DNA from 4 places in the Mesorhizobium sp. B2-1-3A genome. Region 2 is predicted to be linked to each of the others. Evidence: riboswitches for the same ligand, from Rfam matches in the RefSeq annotation. Region 2 holds a riboswitch; each other region holds the start of a gene.
What was found. A riboswitch is a leader RNA that binds a small molecule or an ion and turns the genes downstream of it on or off. The one in region 2 is predicted to bind cobalamin.

Region 1 (4,288 bases), on a different contig from region 2:
ATCGGCCACCGCACCCCGCGCCACGAGGCCTTCGGCTGGGCGGCGGCGCGCTTCGACGACTGGATCAACCTGCCGGCCTCTCGGCTGACGGCGCTGCTGATCGTGCTGGCGGCTTTCCTGGTCAGGGACGCCGATCCCCGCGGCGCCTGGCATGCGGTGTGGCGCGACGCGAAAAAACACCGCTCGCCCAACGCCGGCTGGCCGGAAGCGGCAATGGCGGGCGCGCTCGGTCTGGCACTGGCCGGACCGCGCAGCTATGGCGGCGTGCTGGTCGAGGATGTCTTCATGGGTGAAGGCGGCCGCCGCGACGTCGACAGCGGTGACATCAGGCGGGCGCTGAAACTCTACCGCGTCGCCGACTATCTGCTGATCGCGCTGTTCGGCTTGGTCTCGGTGATCGCGGTTCTGGCGTTCTAGAACTCGATCCCTTGCTGGGCTTTCACGCCCGCCGAAAAATGGTGCTTGGTCACACCCATTTCGGTGACCAGGTCGGCCGCTTCGACAAGCGCCGGCTTGGCATTGCGGCCAGTGACGACAACATGCAGGCCCTCGCGACGCGCTTTCAGCGCTGCAACCACCTTGTCGAGATCGAGATAGTCGTAGCGCAATGCTATATTGAGCTCATCGAGCACGACAAGGCTGATCGACGGATCGGCGATCAGCTCCAGCGCCTTGGCCCAGGCGGCTTCGGCAGCGGCGATATCGCGCTTCAGATCCTGCGTCTCCCAGGTGAAGCCCTCGCCCATTGCGTGCCAGACGACGCGGTCGCCGAAGGCCGCGAAAGCGTCCTTCTCGCCCGTGTGCCACTTGCCCTTGATGAACTGGACGACGCCGACGCGCTTGCCATAGCCGAGCATGCGGAGCGCCAAACCGAACGCTGCTGTCGTCTTGCCCTTGCCCGGGCCGGTGTTGACGATCAGCAGACCCTTCTCGATCGTCTTGGCCGCCACCTCGGCGTCCTGCACCGCCTTGCGCTTGGCCATCTTGGCGCGGTGGCGCTCTTCGTCCCTGTCTTCGGTGGTCTTGCCATCGATATCGGTCATTTCATTTCACCTTGAGCGGCAGCCCCGCCACCATCAGCAGCACCGTATCGGCGATCGCCGCGATCTGCTGGTTGAGCCGACCGGCCTCATCACGAAACCGGCGCGCCAGTGCGTTGTCCGGCACGATGCCTTGCCCGACTTCGTTGGATACCACGAACCACGGCCCGCGCGGCCGCGACAACACATCCGCCAGCCGCCGGCATTCAAACCCAAGGTCATGGTCAGCCAGCATGTGATTGGTCAGCCACAGCGTCAGGCAGTCGACCAGCACAGGCCGGCTATCTGGCAAAGCCTCGAGCGCGCCGGCGAGGTCGAGCGGCGCATCGATGGTCGTCCAGCCCGCGCCGCGCCGCGCCCGATGCAGCGCGATGCGCTCGCGCATCTCGTCGTCATAGGCTTGCGCGGTGGCGATGTAGGTCCATGGCGAGGGCAACGCCGTCACCAGGGTTTCGGCATGCGCGCTCTTTCCCGAGCGCGCACCACCGATGATGAAGGTCAGCCTGCCGCGATCAGGCAAAGCTGTCGCGCAGGCTGGTCGCGGTGCCGGTGAAGCGTCCGCGCACCACGCCGACGACGGCGCCAAGCACCAGCCAGAACACCAGACTGGTCAGCGTCACCGCCACCACGAACTGGTGGTGCAGGCCTTCCGGGATCGGTGTCTCGAAGCTGTCGGGCTGCGGCGCGCCGACAATGTGCGGCGCCACGATCAGCAGCACGGCAAGGATGGCGAGCGGCAGCGACTTGCGGAACGCGATCAGGCCAAGCCCGATGGCGGTCGCGACCACCGTTGCCACCCACCAGATCTGCCGCTGCGTGAGGTCGGCCGCCGGCATGGCGGGCAGTTCCGGCGGCAGGCCGAGGCCGGGCGCCAGCGTGAACACGGCAAAGCCGGCCAGGCCCCAGAACACGCCCTGGCGCCAGTTGCCGATGCCGCCGGCGAATTCCGAAACAGCGACCAGGATCAGCGCGAAACCGATGCCGGTGACGACGTTGGAAACCACGTTGAAGGCAAAACGCTCGAAGCCGTCGGCCGGCGCCCAGCCTTCGTCTTCGGCCGGAGCAGCCGCTGCGGCCGGAGCCGGGGTGGCAGCGCTCATGGCATTCGATGCCGCCGGCGCGGCGGAACTCATTGCGTTGCCGCTGGCGGCATCAGCCGGCGCCGCGGCATGGTCATGGCCGCCTTCGGCCTGTTCGTAGACTTCCGCCTTGAGGATCAGCGGCACGGTGGCATAGGCCTGCATGCAGGCGAGGACGACGCCGGCCACGAGCCCTGCGATCGCCGCGATGAACACGACGTTGCGAAACAGATTCATGATGTCAGATCCTCGTCAGTGGCAGGGAAACGCCATCGAATGCCGGTTGTCATGACCAGCATTGTGGACCGCATCAATGTGCGAGAAGCCGACGAAGCCGATGATGAAGGTGCCGAGCAGCGCGGCGAACGCCAGCTGCATGAAGCGCGACTGCGAGGAGACGGAGGCGCCGCGGGAGACGGAAGCGGTAGTCATGTCTTGTCCTTTCACCCTCCACCCGAGGGCATCGAAGTCAGTTTCCTGTCGCCGGCAGGTCTCCTGGCTCACGGATCAGCGCCCTTCCCCACCTTCCCGAAGACAAATCTTCAGTGGCATATGGAGAGGACTACCGCACACAGTTGCGGGGGCAGCAACGGCATTGGGCAACAAGTCAGCCCGCACCGCATTCCCTCTTGGCTCCAAAATGGAACCGACGACATCAGCGACTATAGGCAGAATCATTGCCTCCGGCAAACCAAATTCCGCCGGTAACCAGCGCGATTACGCCATGCCGGCCACATCAGCCGTCATCGGCGCAACAATTGACAATTGTGCCGGCCGGGTGTCGGCTGGCCACTTCACAGGAAGCCAGCCATGCAACCCATTGCCAGCGAGCGCGATCCCTATAACGGCTTGACCCAGGCCGAACCCACCCTGCCCTCATCGGCGTATTGGGATGAAGCGGCTTATCAGCTGGACCTCGATGCCATCTGGTACAAGAACTGGCTGCTGGTCTGCCGCGAGGCCGATCTGGCCCAGCCGCTGGCCTTCCGCCGATTCCGCATCGGCACGCAGGACATCATCGTGCTGCGCGACGACACCGGCGCGCTGCGTGCCTTCCACAACACGTGCCGGCATCGCGGCTCGCAGCTTTGCCAGGAGAGCGAGGGCCGGCTGAAGGCGCGGCTGATCACCTGCCCCTATCATGCCTGGTCCTATTCGCTTCGCGGCGACCTCGTGCGCGTGCCGTCGAAATCATTGCCGGACGGCTTCGACAAGGCCGACCATCCGCTCTATCGCGTCGCACTCTCGGTATGGCGCGGCTTCGTGTTCATCAATTTGCAGGAGGATGCGGCCGGCTCGGCGCAGGCATCCTTCGACCCTGCCTCCGGCAATCTCGGCAACTGGCCTCTGGAAACGCTGGTGACGGGCCATGTGCTGCGCAAGGTGATGCACTGCAACTGGAAGATCTTTTGGGAGAACTTCAACGAGTGCCTGCATTGTCCGGGCGTCCACAAGGACCTGTCGCGGCTGGTGCCGATCTATGGCCGCGGCCTGATGAGCCGGCATGACGACCCCGAATGGACCCGCCACGCCGACAATGACGCGCCGGAGTTTTCCGGTGGTCTGCGGACGGGCGCCGAAACCTGGTCGAGCGACGGCAAGACCCATGGGCCGATCTTCCCGGGATTGACACCGGCCGAACGCGCCGCTGGCCAGACCTACGCCACCAGCCTGCCCTCGATGTTCATCGTCGGCCATGTCGACTATGTCAGGACCGTCCGGCTGGTACCGCTCGGGCCGGAACAGACGGAACTTGTCGCCGAATGGCTGTTCGCCCCCGAGGCGCTGGCCGCAACCGACATCGACAACATCATCGCCTTCGGCACACAGGTGCTGGAGGAGGATGCGGCGATCTGCGAGGTCAACCAGAAAGGCCTGCGCTCGATGCGCCACGCCGCCGGCGTGCTGATGCCCGAGGAATATGAACTGCACCGCTTCCACAACTGGGTGCGCGAGCGCCACGCGGCACTTTCACCGTGATCCTCACAGCGACTTCGGCAGGTAGCGCCAGGTCACGAAGCCGCACGCCGCCGCCAGCAGGCTGAGCGTGACGAACACCGAGCCCAGCCCGAAGAAGATCAGCACCACCGAATAGACCAGCGGCGGCGTCAGTTCCGAAAAATCGAGATAGGTGCGATAGACCGCAGCCATCTGCGGCCGTTCATAAGA
Region 2 (4,288 bases):
GCCTGCGACCCCGCCAGCCGCGCCAGCCTCTGCACCAGCGCGCTCATATTGGCCGGGCCGCCCTCGCGAAAATAGCCGAGCAGCGCGTCCAATTCCTGGCGCGGCAGCGTCGAGGCTTCGATCAGCCTGAGGTCCTCGTCATGGCTTTCGCCGGGGAGCAGCGCGAGTTTAATGCCGCGTTCGCGGGCAATCGAGGCAAGCTGGTCGCAGCCATAGCGCCACCAGTCATAGCCGCCGAGGATGCGCACCAGGATGATCTTGGCGTGGCGGGCGACGCTGTCGATCCAGAGGTCGACGGACATGGGATGGCGCAGGTCGCGCAGTGCCGCCAGCCGCATCGAGGGCAGGCGGCCGGCATCCGCCTTCCAGGCCGCGGCCAGGCCGGCAAGGTCGCTGTCGGTGAAGGACAGGGCCACGATATCCGCCGGCGTCTGCCGCAGATCGACCGGCTCGGCGAGATCGTCGAGCGAGGCGGAGGTCGTGGTGAGGATATGCATCGCGGTCCGTGTCTGAAAATCAGCCGGCGAGTATAGCCTCGATTGCCGGGCGGTTCAGCCCCTTGAGGCCGATGACGACGAGGCGCGAGCGGCGGTCGTCCTCGGCCGTCCAGGCGCGGTCATAGTAATGATTGACGCGCGGGCCGACGGCCTGCAGCAGGAGCCGCATCGGCTTGCCACCGACCTCGACGAAGCCTTTCACGCGCAGCACGTTTTCCTGTTCGGCGGCGGTGGCGACGCGCTTTGCCAGCTCGTCCGGATTGGCGATCGAGGGGATGTCGACGATGAAGGTGTCGAAGTCGTCATGCTCATGGTCGAACGCGCCGTCATGATGGGATTTGCGGTTCTCGATATCGTCCTCGACGGCGAGACCGAGGCCGAGCAGCACCGAGGGATCGACCTTGCCATGCGAGGTCGGCACGATCTTCACGGCGCGGGCCGAATGTTCGTTGACGATGGCATTGGCGCGGGCCGAGCCGGCGGCGTCCATCAGATCGCTCTTCGACAGGATGATCAGGTCCGCGCAGGCGATCTGGTCCTCGAACACTTCCTCGACCGGGTCGTCATGGTCAAGGCTCTCATCCCCGGCGCGCTGCGCCTGCAGGGCGTCCATATCGTTGGCGACGCGGCCTTCGGCAAGTGCGGGACCATCGACCACGGCGATGACGCCATCGACCGTGACACGGCTCTTCACCGTCGGCCACTGAAAAGCCTGGACCAGCGGCTTGGGCAGGGCCAGGCCCGAGGTTTCGATCAGGATGTGGTCGACCTTCGGCGTCAACGACAGGATCTGGTCGAGCGCCGGCACGAAATCGTCGGCCACGGTGCAGCAGATGCAGCCATTGGCCAGTTCGACGATATTTTCCTCCGGGCAGGTGTCGATGCCGCAGCCCTTCAAAATCTCGCCGTCAATGCCGATGTCGCCGAACTCGTTGACGATGATGGCGATACGCTTGCCGCCGGCGTTTTCCAGGAGATGGCGGACCAGCGTCGTCTTGCCGGCGCCGAGGAAGCCGGTGACGACGGTGCAGGGGACGCGGGATACGGAAGCGCTCATGATCAGTCCTTCAGCATGTCGAGGGGAGGGATGCGGGCAACAAGGCCGCGCTTGAGGGAATCGGGGCGGCCGCGCCACGGGATGAGGCCGTCGGTCGAGGTGGCGAAGAGTTTGGCGCCGGTGACGAGGTCGGCGCCGCTGGCCACGGTCAGGTCGCCGAACACATAGCTCCAGCAGCCATCGCGCAGGATCGCGGCGCTCAGCCGGCGCTTGCAGTTGCCGAGACATTCCACCGTGCGGACGCGGATGTTGTCATCGGCTGCGGCGCGGCGCGTGTCCTCAGCCAACAGTTCTCCGGCGCGGGGATGGGCGTCGGAACCGGTCTCGTCGCGACAGGAGGCGCAGACGATGACCGTGACGCCGGCCAAGGCTTCGCTGTCGGCGGACGAATTGTCCGCTGTGCCAGCCGAAAAACTGCTGTTCTGGTCCAAAAAGCCGGGCTCCTTGCCCGGAAACCCGCCGGGCGATCGGATTCTCTTGTCGCAGACGGCAGGTCTCCTGGCTCGCGGGTCATCGCCTTGGGTGCCGCCTTCCCGGGAAACTCCCAGTGGCTTTCGGCCTTGGCTCTTCGCTTACAGTTGCGGGGACAGCCGCGGATTTGAGATCGAAATCCCGCACCGCATTCCCTCTTAGCCCCTGCCGTTGCGGGCAAGGGACCGTCTGGACGGGATTTAGGCTTTTGCAGGCAGCGGTGTCAACGCACGGCTACGACACGGCGATGTCGGCCAGCGCCGGACCCAGATCGCCTGCCGGAGTCACGTCCATGCGTTCAAGGCCAAGCCAGCCCTGCATCTGCTTCAATTCCTCGAAGAGCTGAGCGGCGGTTTCAGGCGGCGCGCCGGTCTCGGGGTAGGCGGCATGGACGCGCAGGACGCTCGCCGGCCGGTCCGCCTTGAGGTCGACGCGCGCGACGATCCGGTCGCCGAGCAGGAAGGGGAGGACGTAATAGCCGTATTGGCGCTTTTCAGCCGGTGTGTAGATTTCGATCCGGTAGTGGAAATCGAACAGCCGCTCCGAGCGCGAGCGCTCGAAGACGACTGGATCGAAGGGCGCCAGCAAAGCACGCGCCTCGATTTTCCGGGGCAGGCGCGCGTCCTTGTGAAGGTAGGCCGGCTTGTCCCAGCCTTCGACGCGTACCGGCAGCAATTCGCCCGACTCGACCAGTTCCTCCAGCCGACCCTTCATGTCGGCCGGCGACAGCCGGAAATAGTCGCGCAGGTCGCCCGATGTCGCCACGCCATGGGCGCGGGCCGAGATGCGCAGCAATTCGCGGTGTGCATCCTCGGCCGGGGGCACCGGCAGGTCGAGGATCGCCTGCGGCAGCACGCGCTCCGGCAGATCGTAGAAGCGCTCGAAGCCGCGGCGGTGCGCCGTGGTGATGCGCCCGGCCCAGAACAGCCATTCGAAGGCGTGCTTGGCATGGCTCCAGCCCCACCAGCCCCCGGAGCCTTTCTGGCCTTCGAGCGCCGAAGCCGCGATCGGGCCGCGCTCGACGACCGCGCGGTAGATGTCTTCTATATAGGCGGCGTGTTCGCGGCCCCATTTGGCCAGTCCCAGATACATTTCATCGCCTTGCTCGGCTCGCTGCATGCGCCAGCGCATCAGCGGGTAGGTCTCGACCGGCAGGAACGAGGCCTCGTGCGCCCAGTATTCGAAGACAGTGCGCTTGCGCGTCACGGCGGCATTGTCGAGCAGCGTGAGCGGGTAGGGGCCCAGGCGCGAATAGAGCGGCATATAATGAGCACGCACCACCGCACTGACGGAATCGATCTGCAGCAGGCCGGTGCGGGAGAGCACACGGGCGAAATGGCGGCGGTCAGGTGTGCCATTTGGGCGCGGATCGAGAAACCCTTGAGCGGCGAGTGCAATGCGGCGGGCGGCGGCAAGCGAGATTTTTTCCTTCATGCAGGCATCACTCTGAGGGGCTTCGGCTGTGGGTCGGGTCTTTGTCTGGGCAAGTTCTTGTCGCAAAACCGGGGTCCACTTTTGCGGAACCTGCGTGGTGATTCCAACCCATGCTAGCAGGGTTTTGGCGGCAACCATGTCAGGAGAGAAAAGTGGAGTAAAAAGCGAAGGAAATCAAACAGGAGCGGATCGGACCAGTTTCTCCGGATATGCCGTCCAGGTCGGCGTTTTGAACAAGGTTTGACTTGCTTCGCTGGAAGTGCTGCGCTAACCCTCGCCGCGTTGCAGCATAGGCCCCTTAAAACGGTTCAGCGGTTAAACTGTCACGCTTCCGCATTAAGGTCCGGTGCTGTAATCAAAGTGGATTGGCGCCAACGGAAAGCCGCTGCATGAACGCACTTCTCAGTTCGTACCTGCCTATCGTCCTGTTCATAGGCGTGGCACTGGTCGTCGGCCTGGCGCTGCTGGCCGCCCCGTTCCTGGTGGCCTACCGCAATCCCGATCCCGAAAAGCTTTCCGCCTACGAGTGCGGTTTCAATTCGTTCGACGATGCCCGCATGAAATTCGACATCCGTTTCTACCTGGTGTCGATCCTGTTCATCATCTTCGACCTGGAAGTGGCCTTCCTGTTCCCCTGGGCCGTGTCCTTCTCGAAGATCGGCATGCTCGGTTTCTGGTCGATGATGGTGTTTTTGGCAGTGCTGACCATCGGCTTTGCCTATGAATGGAAAAAAGGAGCGCTGGAATGGGATTGAACGACAGTTCAGGCACCCTCGTCGCGCCGAAGCCGAAGGGCATTATCGATCCCAACACCGGCAGGCCGGTGGGG
Region 3 (4,288 bases), on a different contig from region 2:
GGCGTTCTCGATGAAGATCGGCAAGGAGAACAAGGCCGAGATCGACCGCCGCGTGCGCCAGGCGGCGGAAATCCTGCAGCTGACCAAATATCTCGACCGGCTGCCCAAGGCGATGTCGGGTGGCCAGCGCCAGCGCGTCGCCATCGGCCGCGCCATCGTGCGCAATCCGAAAGTGTTCCTGTTCGACGAGCCGCTGTCGAACCTTGACGCCGCACTGCGCGTCGCCACGCGCATCGAGATCGCCAAGCTCAAGGAATCGATGCCCAACACGACCATGATCTACGTCACCCACGACCAGGTCGAGGCGATGACGCTGGCCGATCGCATCGTCGTACTCAAGGATGGCCACATCGAGCAGGTCGGCACGCCGATGGATCTCTACAAGAAGCCCGGCAATCTGTTCGTCGCCCAGTTCATCGGCTCGCCGGCCATGAACATCCTGCCGGCGACGATCGACAAATCAGGCAGCCCGACCGTCGTCAGCCATGTCGGCGGGCGCAAGGCTACGGTGCCGATCACGACGCCGGCCTCGGCGAAGGGTGCGGCTGTAAGCTTCGGCGTGCGGCCGGAGGACCTGATCATCGCCACCGGCGCGGACTATCTGTTCGAGGGAACGGTCGATTACGTCGAGCAGCTCGGCGAGGTTCAACTGGTCTATGCCGACATCGGCCGCGCCGACCTGCCCCTGGTGACCAAGCTGCCGGGCAATGTCGAGGTCAAGCGCGGCTCGACGCTGCGGCTGACCGCCAATGCCGAGGACTTGCATATCTTCGACACGGACGGGCGGTCCTTCGCGCTGCATGAAGCGGAAGCAAAGGCCGCTTAAGAAGCCCGTCTTGACGGCAGAAACAAAAAGAGCGGCGGGCAAGGCCCGCCGCTCTCTTTTACGATCGACTTTGGCTGTTAGTGGCCGAAGAGGTTCCGGTCGGCGCCCTGGGGCGCGGACTTCTGCACATCGCCCGACGAATTGAGCAGCTTGTAGACGGGCGAATCGCCGTTGCGGATCGAAGCCGTGCGCGAGTTGTCGACAGAAGTCGCGGCAGGCTGGTTGGCGCCATTGGAGTTGAAGTTGTCACTTCCGGCGAAAGCGCTGCCCGAGAGAGCGAGAACGGCGGCGGCGGCGATGATGATCTTGTTCATTTCAAGTCTCCTGAATTTCAAGTTTCAACGGGACGGCAGGCAGGCCCGCCACCCCGGAGAATCGGCCGTTAGTGGCCGAAGAGGTTGCGGTCGGCACCCTGGACAGGTGTCTGGGCAGCCGGTTCCGACTTCTTGATCGAAGCGGTGTACGAGCTGTCGGTCGAAGTGACAGCGGGCTGGTTGGCGCCATTGGAGCCGTAGTTGTCGCTGCCGGCGAAGGCGCTGCCGGAGATAGCCAGAACGGCGGCGGCAGCAAGGATGATCTTCTTCATTTCAAGTCTCCTGAATTCTTCGAGTTCCGCCAAGGCGGCGAGCCAGGGCCACCGCCTGCTGGAAATCGACTGTTAGTTGTTGCCGAAGAGGTTGCGATCGGCACCCGTGACAGGCGCCTGAGCAGCCGGTTCCGACTTCTTGGTCGAAGCGGTGTACGAATTGTCGACGGCAGCAGTGGCTGCAGCGGCATTCGAACCATAGTGATCGCTACCAGCGAAGGCGCTGCCGGAAATGGCCAGAAGGGCGGCGGCAGTGAGAACAATCTTTTTCATTTTTGGTACTCCAGTATTTTCCCGTCCGTCTAGCGGCGTGTCTTGGGATTAAAATCGCGTCGTTCGGACAGCCCCGATGTGGGAAAGCCATGTGGCCGTTTCCAATCACGAAGTTGTTCCGTGTGGACCAAGAATCCACCACTTGAAATTGTACCAAGGCATTCCATTGCAAACATTTTTCTTTTTGATATCAATCGATTAGATAAAACCAGCAATACGATCACCTGATGTATCGAAGGCTCAGCGTTCACAGCGTGCTGTACGCACCGTCAACAGAAACGAACCGTTCGGTTCGATTTTAGAATCTGCTAATAGTCACTTTTCGAAACCGTTAACCCTTTTTGCTTCGGTTCCGGGACGATTTCGATAGCCGGCATCGTCGTCACCGAGACGCGTTTCGTGGCCGTTCTTCCTGACTCCATGGTTGCTGAAGCGTGTCGCGCCACATGGATGCGATGTCGCTTTCATGCCGATGTCGCATGCGCTGTCGTGATTAGATCATGGCCATCTCAGGTGCCGCTTCGTGACGACGGGGCGGAGAATTGGGAAGCCGGTCAAAGTCCGGCGCTGCCCCCGCAACGGTGGTGGAGTTCAAGTCGCAACGGGAGACCACTGGGCGGAAGCCTGGGAAGGTGTCGCGACCGTCCGAAAGGACACTCCAGAGCCCGGAAACCAGCCCGAGATTTTTGAACTCGACTGATCGCGGTGGGCGGTCAAGAGGTGGATAGTGCATGACCAGCGCTTCGCCGGGACTGCATCCGATCCTTCCTCCATCACCACCATAGTCAGTCCTTAAACACGAGGACAGGACATGGATGTGCGCAACGATATGCTGAGGCTCTTGAACAGCCGCAGAGAGGGTTTCTCGCTCGAGCAGCCTTTCTACACCGGCCCGGACTATTTCAAGCTCGACATGGAGCTGATCTGGTACCGCGACTGGCTTTTCATCGGCCATGATTGCGAATTGCCCAAGCCCGGCAGCTTCATCACCGTACAGATCGGCGACTACCCGGTCGTGCTGGTGCGCGATCAGCAGGGCAAGATCAACGCCTTCCACAATTCCTGCCGCCATCGCGGCAGCAGGGTCTGCAACACGGACAAGGGCACGGCCGCCAAACTGGTCTGTCCCTATCACCAGTGGACCTATGAGCTCGACGGTCGCCTCCTGTTTGCCCGCCAGATGGCCGATGGCTTCGACAAGAGCCAGTTCGGGCTGAAGCCGGTCGCTTGCGAAAGCGTCGCCGGCTACATCTTCATCTGCCTGGCGAAGGATCCAGCCGACTTCGCCCCGATGCGGGCGATGATCGAACCCTATCTCAAGCCGCACCGGCTCAGCGAGGCAAAGATCGCCTTCGAGAGCACCATCGTCGAAAAGGGCAATTGGAAGCTCGTCTGGGAAAACAACCGCGAGTGCTATCACTGCGCGGGCAATCACCCGGAGCTGTGCAAAACCTTCCCGGAAGCACCGACCGTGACCGGAGTGCAAGGCGCCGACAGCGATCCGGAGATGCTGGCGCACTGGGCCAAATGCGAAGCGGCCGGCCTGCCGAGCAAGTTCCGCATCGACCCGGCGGGGCAATACCGCGCCACGCGGGCGCCGCTGCTGCGCGATGCGGTCAGCTACACGATGAACGGCAAGCGGGCGGTGAAGAAGAACCTCTCCGACAGCGTCTCGGCCGACCGTATCGGCACATTGATGCACTATCACTACCCGACGACCTGGAATCATATCCTCATCGACCATGCCGTCACCTTCCGCGTGCTGCCGATCAGCGCCACCGAAACCGCCGTGACGACCAAATGGCTGGTGCACAAGGATGCGATCGAGGGCGTCGACTACGATCTTGCCGAGCTCACCCATGTGTGGACCGAGACCAACGATCAGGACCGCCGCATAGTCGAGGAAAATGCCCTCGGCATCCTGTCGCCGGCCTATGAGCCCGGCCCCTATTCGGAGCTTCACGAGGGCGGCGTGATCCAGTTCGTCGACTGGTACGCCCGCTTCATCGGTCCGCGCCTTGCCGAAGGCGGCCGGCCGGCGTTGCGCAGCGTCGCCTGAGAGGTTGAGGGATGAATGCGATGACCGACCTTGGCCTCTATCGCCATCTCGATCAGATGGCCCCCTGGAACGACAGGCTGCAGGTGCTGGAAGTGATCGGCGTCAGCGACGAGGCGCCTGACGTCAAGACCTTCACTTTCCGATCCGACAACCAGACCTGGTTCCGCTACAAGCCGGGCCAGTTCGTGACGCTGGAGCTGCCTGCGCCGGACGGGCCGCTGATGCGCACCTATACGCTGTCCTCCTCGCCGTCGCGGCCCTTCTCGATCGCGGTCACGGTGAAGGCGCAGGCCGGCAGCATCGGCACGCGCTGGATGTTCGATCACCTGACACCCGGTTCGCACGTCAAGGCCTATGGGCCGAGCGGCGACTTTTCACTGCACAGCCATCCGGCGGCCAAATACCTGTTCATCTCGGCCGGTTCCGGCGTGACGCCGATGATGTCGATGCTGCGCTGGCTGAACGACTGCGCGCCATGGACCGATGTCGGCTTCGTCAATTGCGCGCGTCGCGCCGAAGAGATCATTTTCCGCAAGGAGCTCGA
Region 4 (4,288 bases), on a different contig from region 2:
CTGATCGGCGAAGCTGCGCTCGGCGATGGCGCCGAAGACAAGACCGATGGTGGTCCACAGCACCATATGGATGCCAAGCGAGGCAACACGGAAGCGCCACAAGAGATCGGCCGAGAATTTCTCCGGCACTTCGTTGATGGTTGGCAGCACGTACATGGCGACCGTTATGACCGCGATGAATGCCGCGCCCGCAATGATCGTTGCGTTCCAAGGGCCATACTGTGCCCAAAGCCTTCGTGACAGCCCGACCGCCGCCGTCAATGCGGCAATGGAGATCACCAGCATGATGAAGAACAGCACTGTCCGCGACCCTATCGTGTCGGGATTGCCGACCGAAGGTGGATTGGCGGGATATTTTAGGTCCGGAACCAGAACGATTGAAACGAAGGCTGCCAGGGCCAGTACTGCGGAGGTGGCGCGCGGTCCCAGGCTGCTGATGCGGCCATAGGTGTAGGCGAAGACCAGCGAAAACAGCCCGCCGATCGACGTGGCATAGACCAGCACGCCGGTCAGGAGGCCGAACCCGGCCTGTGTAGGACGGCTGACGAGTTCAGGCTCGGGCGCTTCGCCAGCGGCCTGGGCGGTTTGTTCCTCGAAGGCAATGGCCCGGTCGACCTGCGGCTCGCCGTAGATCTTGGCAAAACCAAATGCGAGAAGCCCTGCGACGATGCCGACCAGCATGCCGCGCAGCAGAAGACTACCAACCATGTTCATGATCCCCGAAGCATGACCTCGAAAAGCCCCCGGCCTTTCGGTTGCTGTCACGCGCTAAAACAAATGATCAGGACGGCATCCCTTCGGGATGGCCAGCTCTCAATGGCCAACTCTTAGTGGCAAGGGAAGCCGAGCAGGTGGCGACCGTCATGTACCCATTCATGGACATACATGCCCGAAATCATCGAGGTGGCACCTTCTTCCGCGCCGACGAAATAGATCGCAAGCAGGCACAAGAGACCGCCGAAGATCGCCCACGGAAGAAGCTCTTTCGCCGGGATCGGAACCGGACCGTAGGTTGGTGCAAAGGTGGTATTGGACATTAAGGCTCTCCTGGGATTCAGCGTCCCGTTGATCGAAACCATTTTCACGGGAGAAGGCCTGACTTTCAGCAAGAACAATTGCTGATCACAGTGGCGCGACCGTGCCGGAATTTCACCGGCTTCCAAACCCGTAACTCTGACGCCAGCCTATTCAGCCGGCGCTGTTACTGTCAACGAGATGTGATCGATCACACGGGAATGTGTTCGACCTGCCGGAACGAGGCCCTCGTGTCGGTGCTCTATCGGCTTTCCGCCCCGACCGTGTCGTTTCCGTGTGGACGGCCTTGGCGAGCAGGTGCTTATATCGTGGGGTTCAAGGTGCCCTTCAGTCGATTCGGCCGGAGGGATAATTGGGAAGCCGGTGAGATTCCGGCGCTGCCCCCGCAACGGTAGCGAAGCGTGCGTTCCGACAACAGACCACTGGGCAAATGCCTGGGAAGGTGTCGGAACCGGTCCAAAAAGACCCCTTCGGAGCCCGGAAACCAGCCTCGAACAGATTTGAACTCGACTGATCGCGGTGGGCGGTCAAGAGGTAGATGCGGACCGGCCTCAGCGCCGACCGTGGCTTTCCTCCATCACCACCAGGTTCAGTCCTTGCAAAGAAGGACGAACATGGATTCGCACAATGAAATACCGGGGCTCGCGCCCGGCAGACCGCAACGCCCTCGCACGGTGCGTCGCGTCAATGCGGCGACGATGCGCGCCGTCTCGCCGCTGCCGCCACCGGAAGAAGTGTTCTCCGACTGGCTGCTGTCGGTGCCGCATGACGCCGATCTGGAGGCCGCGGCCTTGAAAAAGATCGCGCTGATCGACCGCTGCGGCCATCTGCATCCGGACGTCTTGCGGCTGCGCACCTTGCTTGCCGTCGTCGCCGGAACCAGCGCCTGGCCGTCGCGCGTCCGCAATCTCTAAGTGCCGAGGAAAGAAATCATGTCTGCAAAATCTACTCTCACGGCCAAGCGCGGCCTGCTCGAACGTCTCGACGCCGGCGCCGTCATCTGTGCCGAAGGCTATCTGTTCGAACTCGAACGTCGCGGCTATCTGCAGGCCGGCCCGTTCGTACCGGAAGTGGTTCTCGAACATCCGGACGCGGTGACACGTCTGCATGAGGATTTCGTCCATGCCGGCTCGGAGGTTGTCGAAGCCTTCACCTATTACGCTCACCGCCAGAAGCTGAGGGTGATCGGCCGTGAGGATATTCTGGAAAAGATCAACCGTCAGGCGTTGCGCATAGCCAAGGATGTCGCCGACCGCAATGATTGCCTTATGGCTGGCAACATCTGCAACACCAATGCCTATGAAGCCGACGACAGGAAGACCCACGATGCCGTGCGCGCCATGTTCGAGGAGCAGATCGGCTGGGCGGTGGAGGAGGGGGCCGACTTCCTCATCGCCGAGACCATCGACTGGTGCGGCGAGGCCGAGATCGCGCTCGACGTGATGAAGAAAACCGGCCTGCCGACCGTGGTCACGCTCTCCGTCCACCGTGAGGAAAAGATGTTCGACGGCGTCTCGGTCGTCGATGCCTGCAAGCGGCTGGAGGCGGCGGGCGCCGACGTCGTTGGACTGAACTGCCAGCGCGGGCCGAAGACGCTGATGCCGGTGGTGCGCAAAGTGCGCGACGCCATCTCATGCCATGTCGCCGCACTGCCGGTGCCCTACCGCACGACTGACGCGGAACCGACCTTCCAGTCGCTGACCGACCGCGCCTGTTCCTGCATTCCCGGCAACCGGCCGTTCCCGACCGCGCTCGACCCGTTCACCTGCAATCGCTACGAATGCGCCGAATTCGCACGGGAAGCCTTTGATCTCGGGGTCCGTTATATCGGGCTTTGCTGCGGCGCGGCCCCGCATCACATCCGTGCCGTGGCCGAAGCGCTTGGCCGCAGCGTACCCGGCAGTCGCTATTCGCCCGACATGTCCAGGCACGCCTTCTTCGGCAGCGATGCGGCGATCCCAGAAGCCTACAAGGGCCGGCGCCTCGAGATCTGACACGCACCAGGCCACCACAGACATCCAAATCGCCAGACAGGAATGGGTTATGAACGTGCATCCTCTCCAGCAAACCCATGCCGACGGCGATACGATCGACCGGCTGGTGGCCGCGCACCGGCCGGGCCACGGCCTGATGCGTGCGTTCTACCATGATCGGGCGATCTTCGAGCGCGACATGGAACGCGTCTTTCGCCGCCACTGGCATTGCCTCGCGCATTCCAGCGTCATTCCAAACCCCGGCGATTTCGAGCTGTTCAAACTCGGCGATGAAGCAATCATCCTGACCCGTGGCATGGATGGCGCCATCCATGCCATGCTCAACGTCTGCCGTCATCGCGGCGCCGAGGTCTGCACCAGGCAGAAGGGCAATGCGAAAGCCTTCGTCTGCCCCTATCACGCCTGGACCTATTCCAGTGACGGTTCGCTGCGCGCCGCCCGCCTGATGCCGAAGGATTTCGACCGCGCCGCGCATGGATTGAAGAAGCTGCATGTCCGCCTCGCCGAAGGTCTGGTGTTCATTTCCTTCGCCGAGATGCCACCGGATTTCGATCCGGTCGAACAGTCGCTGCGAACCAGCTGCGGCCAGTATGGTTGGGCTGATGCCAGGGTGGCGCATCGCGAGACCTATCAGGTTGACGCCAACTGGAAGCTCGCCGTCGAGAACTATGTCGAGTGCTATCATTGCGGTCCGGCGCATCCGGAATATTCGCAGACGCATACTCTGGAAAAACCGACCGAGATGATCGAACAGCTCAACGCCGCGATGGAGCAACGCACCCGCGCGCTCGGTATCGAGATCGGCAGCGGCGACCGCTGGCGGAATTCGGCCGCTGGACAGGAAGCCATCCACACTTTCCGCTACGCGCTCTACGATGGTGTTTCGAGCGGCAGCCAGGACGGCTCGCCGGTGGCACCGCTGATGGGCCGCTTCACCGATTACGATGGTGGCGTCACCTCCATCCATCTCGGCGGCACGAGCTTCCTCGTCTGCTACCCCGACCACGGCATGATCTACCGCTTCATTCCGAAGACGGCTGATACCTGCGAGATGGAACTCATCTGGCTGGTGCGCGGTGACGCGGTCGAGGGCCAGGATTACGATCTGGAGAAACTGACCTGGCTGTGGAAGGTCACCACCGACGAGGACAAGAAAATCATCGAGCACACCGCGCGCGGCGTGCGATCGCACTATTTCGTACCCGGACCGATCGCGCCGATGGAGTACAACGAGCTGCGCTATATCGGCTGGTATCTCG

Region 1: another riboswitch for cobalamin. It lies ahead of FJ977_RS15755 (CbtB domain-containing protein); the one in region 2 lies ahead of FJ977_RS30630 (DUF1636 family protein).
Region 3: another riboswitch for cobalamin. It lies ahead of FJ977_RS08075 (aromatic ring-hydroxylating dioxygenase subunit alpha); the one in region 2 lies ahead of FJ977_RS30630 (DUF1636 family protein).
Region 4: another riboswitch for cobalamin. It lies ahead of FJ977_RS24780 (hypothetical protein); the one in region 2 lies ahead of FJ977_RS30630 (DUF1636 family protein).

What each region holds. Positions count from the first base shown of each region.
Region 1 covers NZ_VFWK01000004.1:14,002-18,289, reverse strand. The annotation lists gene cbiB (adenosylcobinamide-phosphate synthase CbiB) at 1-417, shown strand, start outside; gene cobO (cob(I)yrinic acid a,c-diamide adenosyltransferase) at 414-1,043, opposite strand; gene cobU (bifunctional adenosylcobinamide kinase/adenosylcobinamide-phosphate guanylyltransferase) at 1,045-1,560, opposite strand; gene FJ977_RS15760 (CbtA family protein) at 1,553-2,356, opposite strand; gene FJ977_RS15755 (CbtB domain-containing protein) at 2,372-2,551, opposite strand; cobalamin riboswitch at 2,587-2,785, opposite strand; gene FJ977_RS15750 (aromatic ring-hydroxylating dioxygenase subunit alpha) at 2,930-4,099, shown strand; gene FJ977_RS15745 (MFS transporter) at 4,103-4,288, opposite strand, start outside.
Region 2 covers NZ_VFWK01000008.1:340,127-344,414, forward strand. The annotation lists gene cobN (cobaltochelatase subunit CobN) at 1-497, opposite strand, end outside; gene cobW (cobalamin biosynthesis protein CobW) at 517-1,554, opposite strand; gene FJ977_RS30630 (DUF1636 family protein) at 1,557-1,985, opposite strand; cobalamin riboswitch at 2,025-2,230, opposite strand; gene FJ977_RS30635 (winged helix-turn-helix domain-containing protein) at 2,260-3,459, opposite strand; gene FJ977_RS30640 (NADH-quinone oxidoreductase subunit A) at 3,849-4,214, shown strand; gene FJ977_RS30645 (NADH-quinone oxidoreductase subunit B) at 4,205-4,288, shown strand, end outside.
Region 3 covers NZ_VFWK01000002.1:321,901-326,188, forward strand. The annotation lists gene ugpC (sn-glycerol-3-phosphate ABC transporter ATP-binding protein UgpC) at 1-826, shown strand, start outside; gene FJ977_RS08060 (DUF680 domain-containing protein) at 904-1,140, opposite strand; gene FJ977_RS08065 (DUF680 domain-containing protein) at 1,209-1,412, opposite strand; gene FJ977_RS08070 (DUF680 domain-containing protein) at 1,485-1,685, opposite strand; cobalamin riboswitch at 2,180-2,381, shown strand; gene FJ977_RS08075 (aromatic ring-hydroxylating dioxygenase subunit alpha) at 2,497-3,744, shown strand; gene FJ977_RS08080 (hybrid-cluster NAD(P)-dependent oxidoreductase) at 3,765-4,288, shown strand, end outside.
Region 4 covers NZ_VFWK01000006.1:38,847-43,134, forward strand. The annotation lists gene FJ977_RS24770 (CbtA family protein) at 1-708, opposite strand, end outside; gene FJ977_RS24775 (CbtB domain-containing protein) at 828-1,037, opposite strand; adenosylcobalamin (AdoCbl) riboswitch at 1,082-1,171, opposite strand; cobalamin riboswitch at 1,337-1,543, shown strand; gene FJ977_RS24780 (hypothetical protein) at 1,650-1,949, shown strand; gene FJ977_RS24785 (homocysteine S-methyltransferase family protein) at 1,968-3,029, shown strand; gene FJ977_RS24790 (aromatic ring-hydroxylating dioxygenase subunit alpha) at 3,079-4,288, shown strand, end outside.